Regions from separate parts of the Clostridium oceanicum genome, predicted to be linked through region 1. Evidence: riboswitches for the same ligand, from Rfam matches in the RefSeq annotation. Region 1 holds a riboswitch; each other region holds the start of a gene.
What was found. Region 1 has a riboswitch for cyclic di-GMP ahead of ABDZ71_RS08680 (collagen-binding domain-containing protein). Riboswitches for the same ligand answer to the same signal wherever they lie in the genome.

Region 1 (4,987 bases):
TAATATATTTTTAAATGAGTCTTCATCATCTCCTGCCATATCACATTTTGCATGATCACCTGCTACAAGCATAAATGGCATTAATAAAACTTTTTTTATATCTTTTCCCTTAAGTTTTGGTATTACAGAATCTAAAGAAGGAACTCCTTCTACATTAGCTATGTATATATTACTATTTAGATATTCCTTTAAGTAATAATCATATTGAAAATAGGCTGCATTAGCTTCATGTTCTGTTCCGTGTCCCATAAGTATAACTGCTTCATCATTTTCTACTTTATTTGGCATTTGATTTTTCAATGCATCCACAGCTATTTTATAGTCTTTAGTTTTAAATAATAAAGGTCTTCCAAGTTTTATAGATTTAAAACTATCTTTATATTCTTTTACTGCAGTTTTTATTTTTTCATATTCTTCTCCAAACATAATATGTAAAGGCTGTACTATAATTTCTTCATATTGTTCTTTTTTTAATTTTTCTAAGGCTTCTTTGGGAGTATCTATTTTTATATTATCTCTTTTTAAAATTTTTCTTATTATCATATTTGAAGTAAATGCTCTTTTTATATCATAATCATTAAATTTATCTTTTATAATATTCTCTGTACTTTCTATAGAGTTTTTAAGTGCGTCTTTATAACTTGTTCCAAAACTTACTACAAGTATAGCTTTTTTATTTTTCATATTTTCCTCCTAAAGTTTAAAATATTTATATTATAATATGAGCCTATATTATAATTTTACCATATATAAAAATATAAAAATATTTTTTTATACTAGTTATATAGGATCCTTTCATTTTCATTTATACCCTATTTAAAATATTCTAATTAACCCTCCTAGTATAATTTTATAAATATATCATTATTAGTATATAAATATATTATTATCAGATATAAAAAAATCCTTGCAAAGAAAATAATACCATGCTATTATAATATCTATAAAATGTGTATATACACCTCGGGAGACTTTGATATACGTACTTATTTTGGGCATCTTGTATGTATGGAGTTAGTGATGCAACCTACCCTATGTTTATTTTAAGCATAGGGTTTATTTTATATAAATATATTAACTTGTAAAAAATAATATATCCTTTCAGGGAAACTTTGATATACATACTTATTTGGGCATCTTGTATGTATGGAGTTAGTGATGCAACCTACCTTATGTTTATTTTAAGCATAGGGTTTATTTTATATAAATATATTAATTTCTAAAAAAAGGAGATGACACCATGAAAAACAAAAGTAAAAAAAACATAGCAAATATATTATTGATTTCATTAATAATAAACATTTTGATTTCATTTGGAATTAACAATAAAGTATTTGCACACCCAACACTAGGTGATATAAATCATTACAATGGAATAGTTTTTGGAAACATGTCAGCTGAAAATGCAGACTCTGAAGGTCCAGTTGCAGTATTAGGAAATTTAAATGCTCCAACAAGTAATAGTGGAGAATCTTATTCTGTGTATATGGACTCTAGATCAGCAGTTATGGGTATACCATATCCTGTAAATGATTATTGCGCATTAGTAGTTGGTGGAACTCTCTCTAAATCAAGTAACCGAAATTCAAATTTAATGGCTCAAAGTGTTACAATAACAAATGAACAATTTAAAAACATATTTCCTAATTGGATGCATAGAGCAATAAGAGTACTCCCTAAACAAACAATTACAAATGCATTTGATGAGTATAAAAGGGATATTAATTCTGCAATCCAAAAAGTAAATAAATTATATGATAATTTTCCTAATAACTCAACTGATGAAAAAATAGTTCAATCCCCTACTAATGATAGGGTTAAAATCGCAAATATAAATAATATTGATGAACTTAAAAATGGCAATACAATTGACTTAGGTAATTTGGAAAATTCAGATTTTTTAATAATAAAATCCAATCAATCCTCTGTAAACTTTAATTTTGGAACACTTACATATAATGGAGATAGATTAACCACTACCTTCATTAAAAACAATAAGAATACTCTTGCTCAAGTATTTAAAAAAATATTATGGGTTTTCCCTAATGCTGATACAATTAATCTTTCATCTACTGAATTAGTAGGAAACGTTCTAGCTCCTAATGCTACTTTGACCGGTAGAGGTAACGCTATAGATGGTCAAGCAATAGTTGAAAATTTACACCAACGTCAAGGATTTGAACTGCATAGTTTTAGATTTGATTGGAATTTATTTAAAAACTTACAACTTTCTAAACCAGAAGTAGTTGAACCTCAGCCTGAAATAATTACTCCTAAACCACAAGTTATCGAGCCTCAACCTGAAGAATCAACACCATGGATTCCACTTACCCCTGCAAAAGAATCTATACCTTGGACTGAACTTACACCTGCAATACATACTATTCCATGGTATACACTTACTCCTGCAACAAAACAATGGACTGATACTTTTGTTACCCCTGAGCCTCAAGTACTACAACCTTTACCTAAACCTCAAGAAGTTCCTCCTTTAACTTGGACGGATACTTTTGTTACTCCTGAGCCTCAAATGCTACAACCTTTACCTAAACCTCAAGAAGTTCCTCCTTTAACTTGGACGGATACTTTTGTTACTCCTGAGCCTCAAATGCTACAACCTTTACCTAAACCTCAAGAAATTCCTCCATTAACTTGGACGGATACTTTTGTTACTCCTGAGCCTCAAATGCTACAACCTTTACCTAACCCTCAAGAAATTCCTCCATTAACTTGGACGGATACTTTTGTTACTCCTGAACCTCAAATATTACAACCTTTACCTAAACCTCAAGAAGTTCCTCCTTTAACTTGGACGGATACTTTTGTTACTCCTGAGCCTCAAATGCTACAACCTTTACCTAAACCTCAAGAAATTCCTCCATTAACTTGGACGGATACTTTTGTTACTCCTGAGCCTCAAATATTACAACCTTTACCTAAACCTCAAGAAGTTCCTCCTTTAACTTGGATTGATACTTTTGTTACTCCTGAGCCTCAAATGCTACAACCTTTACCTAAACCTCAAGAAATTCCTCCTTTAACTTGGACGGATACTTTTGTTACTCCTGAGCCTCAAATGCTACAACCTTTACCTAAACCTCAAGAAATTCCTCCATTAACTTGGACGGATACTTTTGTTACTCCTAAGCCTCAAATATTACAACCTCTACCACCAGCTATAACAGTACCTACTATGTTGCCAGTACAAACAATAAAAACACAAATACCAGTGCCACAAAAAGTACCTACAATACCAACGATAATAAAATCAAAAATATTAAAACCTAAAAAAAAGAAAAATACTGAACCTATACTAGTAACTTTAAAACCTAAAACAACAAATAACATTCCAATTATTAAAACAAAAGATATTCCAATAAAAGTAACTACTAGTCCTAAAAAAACAACACCTAAAACTAATATAGTAAAAACTATTAAAAATTATAATCCTAAAACAGGTGATAAAGGTGTTTTTGTTAATATTGTACTGTTAACTTTAAGTTTGATAGGTTTATTCCTTATTAAAGTTTTAAATATTAAAAAAAGTTATGAAAAATAAATATAAACTAATTAAGTATATTTTTATTGCTATTGTCATCATTAATAGTTCATATATTTTTAAATATTTTTATAATATTTATTCTAATGATAAATTATTAAAAAATATTAAGAAAACTTATAAAAATGCAACAAATTCTCATAAAAATAAATTCGATGAACTAGTAAAAAAAAATCCTGACTTTGTGGGCTGGCTAAAAATCAATAATACTAATATTAATTTTCCTGTAGTACAGGGAAAAGATAATAAATTTTATTTAGACAAAGATTTTTATAAAAAAAATAACAATTCAGGTTCTATATTTATGGACTATAAAAATAAAATCACTAACAACATTAAAAATAGAGATAAAAATATAATATTTTATGGTCATAATATGAAATCTAACACCATGTTTGCTGAGTTAAACAAATTTACTAATAAAAATTTCTTTATGAAAAATAAATATATTACTTTTAATACTAGAACTGAAAATTTAAAGTTTGAAATTTTTTCTGTATATAAAACTAAAAGTACAGAAAACTATAGAAAAATAAACTTTGTTAGTGAAAAGCAGCATGAAAACTTTTTAAACAAAATAAAAAATAATTCTCTGCTTAAAAAAAATATAAGTTTAACCCATAATGATTTTATTATAACTTTAAGCACCTGTGCTTATGATTTTGATGATGCTAGACTAGTATTACATGCAAAATTAATAAAAGAAAAAATTTTAAAATAAAATTATTCTAATTAAAAAGATATATTAATATAAAAATATATCTTACTAAACTAATATTTATAAACTCTTAATTTAAAGCTACATTTTTATAATTAATCTTCCTCCATTGTTTCAGGATTAATTATAAAATGTAGCTTTTTAAATTATATATCAGTAGATTATTTTTTTCATTAAATAATAGAAGAAAATATGTTTCTAAAAAATAATTTTTTAGAAACATACTTAAATTAGTAACTAAATTCTCTCTTTTCAAATATATTTTTCCCTATAAAATAAGCTACTACAAAATAAATTAAAGCTACTAAGTTTCCAATAATTAGAGTTTTAAAATCTACTCCATCAAATCTAACTCTTCCTACATATCCTATAACTCCAATGGGAGAAAAATTATTAGTAATTGTAGTTTTATCTGAAATACTTAAAAATATAGATACTGCTATTCCAAGAGCTATACTAACATTTTTATTTTTTATATACATAGATACTAATCCAAATATAAGTCCCCAAGATGCCATAGGTATAATTGCTGATAAATAAATTAATATAACTTGTGAAAGTCCTTTAAAACTCAACCCAAAGAAGAAAATACCTACTATAAATCCTAATAATAAAGTTAAAACTACTACTAAAAAAGAATAAACAATCAGGCTTAACACTTTAGCTTTAAAAATACTACTATTATCTTTGTGAAGTCTTATAAAAAATTT
Region 2 (4,987 bases), on a different contig from region 1:
TTTTATTAATTCAGATGTTTTAAAAAATTCTAAAAATTTATTAAAGTGAGAAATTACATAAATTATTATAGTTTAACTTATAGGTTATAAATATTTGGTTCTATATTTATATATAATAAAAAAGGATAAAAGCTTCTATTTCAAGGGAATAGAAGCTTTTTTTATTAGTTTATATAAAGAATTATAGATTGAATTTAAATTAGTAGATTTTTGATTATGATAAAAATATTTTTTGCTCTAATTAAATCTGAATGTTAAATATTATACAATATCAATCTTTTGGCATGAGAATTGCTTTAGATAAAAACGAATACATATTAATCAGGAGGGCATAAAAATGGCTAGAAGACCAATTATAGGAATATCTGGAAGTTTAATAATTGATGAAGGAGGTATGTTTCCCGGATATGAAAGAGCTTATGTAAATAATGATTATATTCAATCTGTGGTTAGAGCTGGAGGGATTCCATACATTATTCCAATAGTTTACGATGAAAAAATAATTAAAGATCAAGTTGAAAATATTGATGGCTTAATTTTATCCGGGGGACATGATGTTAATCCATTATTATTTGGGCAAGAACCATCTCAAAAATTAGGAGCAATAATGCCTAAAAGAGACAAATTTGATTGTAAATTATTAGAATTGACTAAAGAACAAGAAAAGCCAATATTAGGAATATGTAGAGGCCATCAAGTTATAACTGTACATAGCGGTGGTAGTTTATATCAAGATTTATCAGAAATAGATGGATGTTACATAAAGCATAATCAAGAACATTTATCAAATATACCAACTCATACTGTTAATATAAAAAAAGGAACCATTTTAGAAGAGATTTTAGGAAAACAAATAATAACAAATTCTTTTCATCATTTAGCAGTTAAAGATGTACCAAAAGGATTTAAAATAGCAGCAACTGCTAAAGATGGAGTTATAGAAGCTATAGAAAGTGAAACTCAATTTATATTAGGTATACAATGGCATCCAGAGATGATGTCAAAAGATAACGATTATATGGCAAAAATATTTGAGAGATTTATAAAAGAAGCTAAGAAAAACTAAGGAGAGATAATATGGCTAATAAACAAAAGTTTGGATTTTGGAGTATAGTTCTTTTAGGAATTAACGCTATAATAGGTTCTGGAATATTTTTATTGCCTAATCAAGCAATGAAACTAATAGGAACTGCAAGTATAGGTGTAATATTATTTGACATGCTTTTAGTTGTAAGTATAGCAGTATGTTTTGCAGAAGTTGGAGGCATGTTTAAGAAAAATGGTGGTCCATATGTTTATGCTAAAGAAGCCTTTGGGGATTTTGTAGGCTTTGAAGTAGGATTTATGAAATGGGCTATAAGTATAATAGCTTGGGCAACTATGGCTGTTGGATTTACAACAGCACTTGGAAAGGTATGGCCAGCTGCAGCGGAAGGTACAATAAAAAATTTTATAGTTGTAGGTATTTTAGTTGGTCTTGGAGTATTAAACATATTAGGTGTAAATATATCAAAAACATTAAATAATATAATAACTTTAGGCAAATTATTGCCACTAATTTTATTTGTAGCTGTAGGTATATTTTTTATAAAGGGAGGTAGTTTTACTCCTTTATTTCCAGGAGGATCGTATAAAGCTGGTTCTTTTGGTTCAGCAGCTCTTTTGATTTTTTATGCATTTACTGGTTTTGAATCTATAGCTGTTGCTGCTGAAGATATGGAAAATCCTCAAAAGAATATCCCTAAAGCAATTATAACAGTAATGATTATAGTATCTGTCTTTTATTTGTTAATTCAATCAGTGTCTATAGGGATTTTAGGACAAAGTTTAGGGAGTACATCTACACCAGTTGCAGATGCAGCAGGAGTGTTTTTAGGCCCTATAGGAGGGGCTGTAGTTACAGCAGGTACACTTATATCTATAGGTGGAATAAATATAGCAGCGTCATTTATAACTCCAAGAAGTGGTGTAGCTCTTGCAGAAGATGGATTAATCCCTAAAGTTGTGGCTAAGAAAAGCAAATTTGACACTCCTTATATTGCTATAATAATAACAGTAGCTCTTGCAATACCAATAGCTTTATCAGGAAGTTTTACAAAGCTTGCTGCAATAAGTGTTGTTTCAAGATTCGTTCAATATGTTCCTACTTGTTTAGCAGTTATAATTTTAAGAAAAAAGAGACCAGACTTAAAAACTTCATTTAGAGTGCCTCTTGGACCTGTAATACCAATTCTTGCAGTAATAGTCAGTGGATGGCTTATAACTCAATCATCAATGGAAAAAATACTTTGGGGTCTTGGTGGTTTACTTCTTGGAATACCTTTATACTTTTTTATGAAAGATAAAAATGTACAAACTGAAGAATTAGATTGTGAAATGTAGAAATTATAAGTTGTATAAAATATTTTTATTCACAGTATTTTTAAATAAAATATTTTATAATATTAAAACTTTGTTAAAAATATTGAAAAGAAAATAATACCATGATATTATAATATATATAAATTTGGTTATTATTTCATATGCTTTAAAGGGTTTTGTGTTTTATCCTATTTATAGGGATAAATAATAAATAATAATTTTATCTTGACACTTGTAGTTATAACTTATTTTTATAAATATTAAATCATTAATAAAAATAAATATCCTTTTAGGGGAACTTTGAAATACATACTTATTTCGGGCATCTTGTATGTATGGAGTTAGTGATGCAACCTACCCAATGTTCATATTTTGAACGTTGGGTTTGTTTTATATATGGGACATTTAAATATTAATTTTTAATAAAAAGGAGATGGTAATTTGAAAAGTGGAAGCTAAAAATTATAGAAGGTAGGTGAGTTATTTGATTTATTATGAAAATTATTATTCCTTGGAGTTTTAGATTATTAATATAGAATTCAATTGGAATGAACTTAATATATTAAACTTAGGAGGATATATTATATGAACATAAGAAAAATAGATTCACTAGAATTTAAAAAAAATTCTTACTTCAAAAATAAAGCTTTAAAAAAATCTAGAAGGATTAATGAAATAAAATTTAAAGATAAAGTTGAAATATCATCTGTAGGAAAGCAACTTAGTTTCTGCATGTTAAATGAAGATACAAATATTAATGATGAAAAAATATTTTCTATACAAAAACAAATTAAAAATGGAAATTACAAAATTGATTCTAAATTAATTGCAAAAAAAATTTTAAAATCTATAAAAGAAAAATATTAATAAGTAACTATATTATTAAAAATAAAATCATAATATTTAAAATTTGTTATATTAAAACGTTTAAAAAAATATTCTTTAAAAAAGTATTCAAAATGTATTGACAATTGAATTATTTTGATGTTAAAATGATAAAAATTAATTATTGAGGTTCATTTGAAAAAGAAAAAAACTATTGACATAAATTAATTTTCATAGTAAAGTAATAAACAATAAAATAAATTATATAAAAGCAATGACAGGATTAAGTAGATATTTAAGTATTTTAAAGAGAGTGGGAGTAGCTGAGAACCCATAAATGCACCTATCGAAACTCACCCTGGAGCTGTAGGCTGAAATTGTAGTAAGCTAAGCCGGCATAGCCGTTATTTAGATTAAGTATAAATTTGGGTGGTACCGCGACAGACTTCTCGCCCCATAGAGGGAGAAGCTCTGTCTTTTTTATTATAAAAAAATACCCTCAAATTAACAAAAATAGATATTATTAAAAAATGAATTATATAAAAGCAATGACAGGATTAAGTAGATATTTAAGTATTTTAAAGAGAGTGGGGATAGCTGAGAACCCATAAATACACCTATCGAAACTCACCCTAGAGCTACTAAGCTGAAATTATAGTAAGCTAAGTCGGCATAGCCGTTATCAAAATTAAGTGAAAAAAATGGGTGGTACCGCGACAGATTTCTCGCCCCATAGGGGAAGACTGTCTTTTTTTTATACCTAAAATTAAGTTAAGTTTAATATTTTTTCATTTGGCCAGTGGAACTTTATTATATATAAATATGTTTAAATATAAATCAAAGGAGGAAATTTATTATGTCATACGTACAATTTGTAAATTCTAAAAATTTGGAAAATTCTGATTTAAAAAAGGAAAGAGATTCTAAAATTCATGAGGTAGATAGTTCATACTATGAATATTTAAGAACTATGAAAAAAGAAGACAGCGATGATTGTGACTATTCAGTAGCATTTATGACTTTTTAATTTTACACAAATTTAAAAGAATAACTACTAACAAAACATAATTTTTTAGTAATGAAAGGGTGGTTTTAGTGAATAAAAAAATATATATTTTTGATACTACATTAAGAGATGGGGAGCAAACTCCAGGAGTAAGTCTTAACATAAATGAAAAAGTAGAAATTGCAAAACAATTAGAAAAACTAGGAGTAGATGTTATTGAAGCAGGTTTTCCCGTTGCATCTAAAGGTGATTTTGAAGCAGTTAAAGCCATTTCAAAAAATATCAAAAATACTGTAGTTACAGGGCTTGCAAGAGCAACAAAAAAAGATATAGATACTGCATGGGAAGCTTTAAAGTATGCTAGAAAGCCTAGAATACACACTTTCATTGCTACTTCTGATATTCATATGGAAAATAAGTTAAAAATGAAACCAAAAGAGGTTTTAAAAAGAGCCTGTGAAATGGTTAAGTATGCTAAATCACTTTGCAAAAATGTTGAGTTTTCTCCAGAAGATGCATCAAGAACTAGAAAAGATTTTTTGTATGAGGTTTTAGAAAAAGTAATTGATGCAGGAGCAGATGTATTAAACATACCAGATACTGTTGGATATACGACTCCTGATGAATATGGTGAATTTATAAAAGGGATAAAAGAAAATGTTAAAAATATTGATAAAGCTATTATAAGTGTTCATTGTCATAATGATTTAGGTATGGCAGTATCAAATTCATTGGCAGCAATAAAAAATGGTGCTGAGCAAATTGAATGTTCTATGAATGGACTTGGAGAAAGAG
Region 3 (4,987 bases), on a different contig from region 1:
GGATCTTCAAAATTTAGAAAGAGTTAATTGATATGAGCAATTTATATATTTATCTAGAGTTTGTGAATATCCTGGAATTGATTTAATAAAGCTATCAAGTATTCTAAAAAGTGATAAAACTACAATTACTAAGAGTATTTTTAAATTTATGAAACAAGAACTTGTAATTAAAAAGAAAGATGAAATTTATAAGGGTTCTTATAAATTCTATCCTAAGGATAAGCCTAAGCAGGTATATTGTGAAATTATAAGAGAGAAAAACAGAATTATAGATACATGCTTTAAGGGATTTAATAAAAAAAAGAAAAAGGTTCTTGAACTTATTTATAGGATGGAAGAAAATATAAAATCAGAGTGGTATGATATAAAAAAGTATAGTGAAAAATAAGCACTAAAATTTTAGTGCTTATTTTTATTTAATGAATTTGAAGTTTACAAAAGATTCTATGTTGCTATAGATATAATTATCTTAATAATTGAAGAATTCCTTGTGGTTTTTGGTTTGATTGATAAAGCATTGCCTGAGTTGCTTGTACCAATATATTGTTTTTAGATAAATTCATCATTTCTTTTGCCATATCAGTATCCCTGATTCTACTTTCTGATGATATTAGATTTTCAGAGGAAGTAGATAAATTATTTATTGTGTGTTCTAATCTATTTTGATAAGCTCCAAGTTTAGCTCTAAAAGAAGAAACTTTTTCTATTGCTTTATCAAGGTCTTCTATAGCTGCTGTGCATTTTTCATGACTTGAAACATCTAAAGCATATTCTTTAATTTTCCTATTAGTGTTATTAATTATTCTCTTATTTAAGTTCTTTGTATGTGTTTGTGTGAATTTAATAGAGTTAGTATCTTTTATAGATAAATTAGAAATTCCAAGAGAATTTGCCCCCATATCACATAGCTCTATATTAAATGATTGATTTTTATTCGCTCCTGTTTGTAACTTTAGGTTTAATTTATTAGATTCAAATTTAATATCAAATGGACTATCTTGATATATACCTATCATTCGGACTAATTTTAAGTTGTTTTTTTCTACTTTTGATAAATCAAAATCTATTGAAGTGTAATTATCATTTCTTTTTATTGTATTAAATAAATTTAAAGCTGTAATATCTTTATTTTTTCCTATGTTGAATTCATTTTCTTTTAGTAGTTTATTATTTTTAGTGTTTCGTATCGCTATATATCTTTTCCCATCTAGTATTAATACATCACCATTTTGAAAGTTTTTATTTATTTTAAATAGCATTTCTTCAGTATTTAAATCACTTCCACCTTCTAAAGGAGTAGCTTTTTGTGGCTTGGCTATATTAGAAAGGGATGAAGCTGAACAGGTTATTTTTTTAAATAAATTTGTTGCATCATAATTTTTATTAAGTTCATTTTTTACGTCTTCTATTGTAGATGTAATATTTCCTGACTTATTAGTAGAAAGTATTATTTTAATGTTATAGTATGGTAGACTTTCAATTGTGTTTTTATTAGAAATTTTAGCTTTAACAAATGAATTACGTATATCTAAATATTGGTTATAATATTTAGGTTTTATGAACTCTAATTTTACGCAATTTCCTAATGATCCAGGAGTAGTATATTCCAAATTCAACCCTTGAATTGTTGTCTTAGCTGTGGTGAAATCTGGTTTGTTTTCTCTTTTTATTATAGTAATTTTATTTTTAACAGTACTTCCTTTAAATAATTTTTGATTATTAAATTCAGTGTGATTACTTATCTTGTTAACTTCTGATGTTAATTGATTTAGTTCATTTTGTATATGCTCTCTATCTTCCTTTGAATTTATATCATTAGATGCTTGTACTGCAAGTTGTCTCATTCTTTGAATGAGTGATTCAGTCTCTTTTAAAGCACCTTCTGCAGTTTGTAGTAAGGAAATACCATTTTGTACATTGTTTTTAGCTTGTTTTAAACCTCTTATTTGTCCACGCATTTTTTCTGATATTGAAAGCCCTGCACAGTCGTCACTAGCGCTATTAATTCTAAGTCCAGAAGATAATTTTTGGGTGGATTTATTTGATTGAAGAATACTTTTCATCATATTTGTATGTGTAGTTATTGCATTAGTATTAAGGTTAATTCTCATTAAAGGGTGCCTCCTTATTTAATTCCTATAATTTGTATACTTAATAAAAGTTGTTTTTTAGTTATAAATTTATTTAAAAAAATCAGATAAAAAAACCTATGTTCATTAAATTATGAACATAGGGTAGGTTGCATCACTAACTCCATACATACAAGATGCCCAATTTAAGTATGTATATCTACGTTTCCCTTAAGGTATAAAATTCTTTTAAATAGCTTATCTGTATAAATTTTCTTATTTACTAAATTTGATTTTTAAAGATATGTTAATTAACTAAAAAATTATAGTTTTTTTAATAATAAAAAAACCTATGTTCACAAAATTATGAACATAGGGTAGGTTGCATCACTAACTCCATGCATACAAGATGCCCAAATTGAGTATGCATATCTACGTTTCCCTGTTAATTATATATTCTTAAATAATATATGAAAATTATAGCATAAAACTAATAAAAATGGAAATGTTTGGAGTGGATTATAAGTAATTCGTAAGTTTTTATTACAAATTGTATAAAAACTTACGATATTGTAAGTTAAAACATTGCTTTTGTAAGTTGCTTCTATGGCTGCAAATTATGATAAACATTACAATATTAACTATAATAAAGATATTTGTTAAAATATTTTTGCTTCAAATAGTTAAAGTAAAATTATCAAGCAGGAGGAGATATATGGGTATTTTAAAAACAGAATTTACAAAAAAAATTAAAATCAAATCTAATAAAATATTAATGGTATTTTTTATATTTATGACCGTTGGTTGTATGTTTTTTAAACCTACATTAGAAACTGAAAATTTTCATATTGATAAGCAATATAAAAAAGTAATAGATACTAGAAGTACAGGAGTTATTGCTAATCAAAAATTTCAAAAAAAGATTGATTCACTAAAAAAAATTGCCGATTCTAATGTAGAAAGTATGGCTAAGTCCGCAAAAGAACAATTAAAAGATAAAAAATCAAATGGATATAAAGATATATTGTTTTGGCAAGTTTTCAATAGTAGAATAAATAACCCTTTAATGATGGTATATTTTTTAGCTTTTATAATAATGATGTTTTGTACAATTTATACAGATGAAGTAGTAAGTGGAGTAGATAACTTAATTCTCTCTAGCAAAAATAAATTTAAAGTATTAAATTCAAAATTATTATTAGGGGTATTGATTCCAAGTATTATATATATAATTTATTTAATATCTCAATTTGTACAGTTAACTTTTAAATATGGTACACCACAAAATGGAAATTTACAAGCTTTTAGAATATTACAGCCTCAAACACTATTGGATGGAAGTATTTCTATTAAAAACTTTATTTTAATTAAAGTAGGATTTATATTATTTTTATTAATAACATTTTCATTAATATGTGTTTTGTGTTCATTCTTATCTAAAACATCATTGAAAGCTATATCTTTAATTGCAGCTGTATTTGTATCATTTAAAGTTATACCTTATATGAGCTTCTTACCTAAAAAAATTATTTATATGTTTGGCAGTTTTAATTTCCCAGATTTATTTTTACCTGAATTTTCTGCTAAACCACCATATATATATCAGAATTCATTTTATGTAAGTTTTTTAGGAATATCTACTAGTACATTTAACATGATTTTAGCAATTTTAACAATACTTTTTTTAATAACAATTATTGCAATAAAGGCATCAGCTAAGAGATTAACAGCAAAATAAATTTTGAAATATGAGGAGGATTATAATATGAAATTAGAACTTAAGAATTTATGTAAAAATTTTGGTCATAAAAAAGCAACAAATAATTTTTCAGTAACTTTAGAAAATGGAGTTTATGGACTTTTAGGACCTAATGGTGCTGGGAAAACTACTATAATGAGACAGATGACAACTTTATTAAAACCTGATAGCGGGGATATTGTTTTAAATGGAAAAAGCATTTTTGAAGATGAAGAAGCATATAGAGCTAAAATAGGTTATTTACCTCAAGATTTTGGAGTTTATAAAAGTTTTAAAGCAAAACAATTTTTAAAATATATTGCTGCCTTGAAAGGATTGAGTTCTAAAGAAGCAAATGAAAAAGTTGACTATCTTTTAAAGCTTGTTGGATTATATGATGTTAGAAAAAAACCTGTAGGTAAATTTTCAGGAGGAATGAGACGTAGGGTAGGTATTGCTCAAGCACTTTTAAATGATCCAGATATATTAATATTGGACGAGCCAACAGCAGGACTTGATCCTCAAGAAAGAACTAGGTTTAGAAATCTTTTATCAGAAATATCTAAGGACAAAATAGTTGTTTTATCTACTCATATAATATCTGATATAGAGGCTATAGCAAAAGAAACCTTAATTATGAAAGATGGAACTTTAATGTTAAAAGGTACTCATAGAGATATATTAGAAGAAATGGATGGTAAAGTTTTTTTGGTAAATACAGTTGATGAAAATGAAGCCTATGAAATTCAAAGAAAATATAAAGTAGTTAATATACAACGTGGAGTCCATAGTATTGAGCTTAGAGTAATATCAGATACTATTCCAAAGGCTCAAAATGTAACTTCTGCTCAAGCTAGATTTGAAGATGTTTATATGTTTTACTTTGATATTGAAGATGCAAAGGAGGTGTAGAAATGTTATCACTTATAAAAGCAGAATTTCAAAAACGTTGTTTTAAATTATCTGTATTAATTCCATGGGGTATGATTTTATTGTTATCAACTCAACTTGTAAGAGCGAGTTCTAATATTTCTGATATGTATGCTGATGTATTTTTGAAGTTTACAGGTATGGCTCCTTTTATAGGAATTGTAATTTTTACTATGTTTTCAGGAGCATATATTCAAGAATATGAATCTAAAATGAATTCATTAATAAATTCAACTAAGCTTGGTAAAAA

Region 2: it holds a riboswitch for cyclic di-GMP, as region 1 does, so the genes downstream of both, ABDZ71_RS00975 (flagellar biosynthesis anti-sigma factor FlgM) here and ABDZ71_RS08680 (collagen-binding domain-containing protein) in region 1, are expected to answer to the same signal.
Region 3: it holds a riboswitch for cyclic di-GMP, as region 1 does, so the genes downstream of both, ABDZ71_RS05905 (flagellin N-terminal helical domain-containing protein) here and ABDZ71_RS08680 (collagen-binding domain-containing protein) in region 1, are expected to answer to the same signal.

The regions. Positions count from the first base shown of each region.
Region 1 covers NZ_BAAACG010000008.1:557,922-562,908, forward strand. The annotation lists gene ABDZ71_RS08675 (sirohydrochlorin cobaltochelatase) at 1-684, opposite strand, end outside; cyclic di-GMP riboswitch class II at 958-1,041, shown strand; cyclic di-GMP riboswitch class II at 1,097-1,179, shown strand; gene ABDZ71_RS08680 (collagen-binding domain-containing protein) at 1,241-3,559, shown strand; gene srtB (class B sortase) at 3,549-4,280, shown strand; gene ABDZ71_RS08690 (hypothetical protein) at 4,508-4,987, opposite strand, start outside.
Region 2 covers NZ_BAAACG010000001.1:211,769-216,755, forward strand. The annotation lists gene ABDZ71_RS00965 (gamma-glutamyl-gamma-aminobutyrate hydrolase family protein) at 338-1,066, shown strand; gene ABDZ71_RS00970 (APC family permease) at 1,078-2,382, shown strand; cyclic di-GMP riboswitch class II at 2,646-2,729, shown strand; gene ABDZ71_RS00975 (flagellar biosynthesis anti-sigma factor FlgM) at 2,947-3,228, shown strand; T-box leader at 3,452-3,646, shown strand; T-box leader at 3,726-3,922, shown strand; gene ABDZ71_RS00980 (hypothetical protein) at 4,043-4,213, shown strand; gene ABDZ71_RS00985 (2-isopropylmalate synthase) at 4,282-4,987, shown strand, end outside.
Region 3 covers NZ_BAAACG010000006.1:521,293-526,279, forward strand. The annotation lists gene ABDZ71_RS05900 (MarR family transcriptional regulator) at 149-388, shown strand; gene ABDZ71_RS05905 (flagellin N-terminal helical domain-containing protein) at 465-2,111, opposite strand; cyclic di-GMP riboswitch class II at 2,226-2,308, opposite strand; cyclic di-GMP riboswitch class II at 2,437-2,520, opposite strand; gene ABDZ71_RS05910 (hypothetical protein) at 2,785-3,807, shown strand; gene ABDZ71_RS05915 (ABC transporter ATP-binding protein) at 3,835-4,719, shown strand; gene ABDZ71_RS05920 (ABC transporter permease) at 4,722-4,987, shown strand, end outside.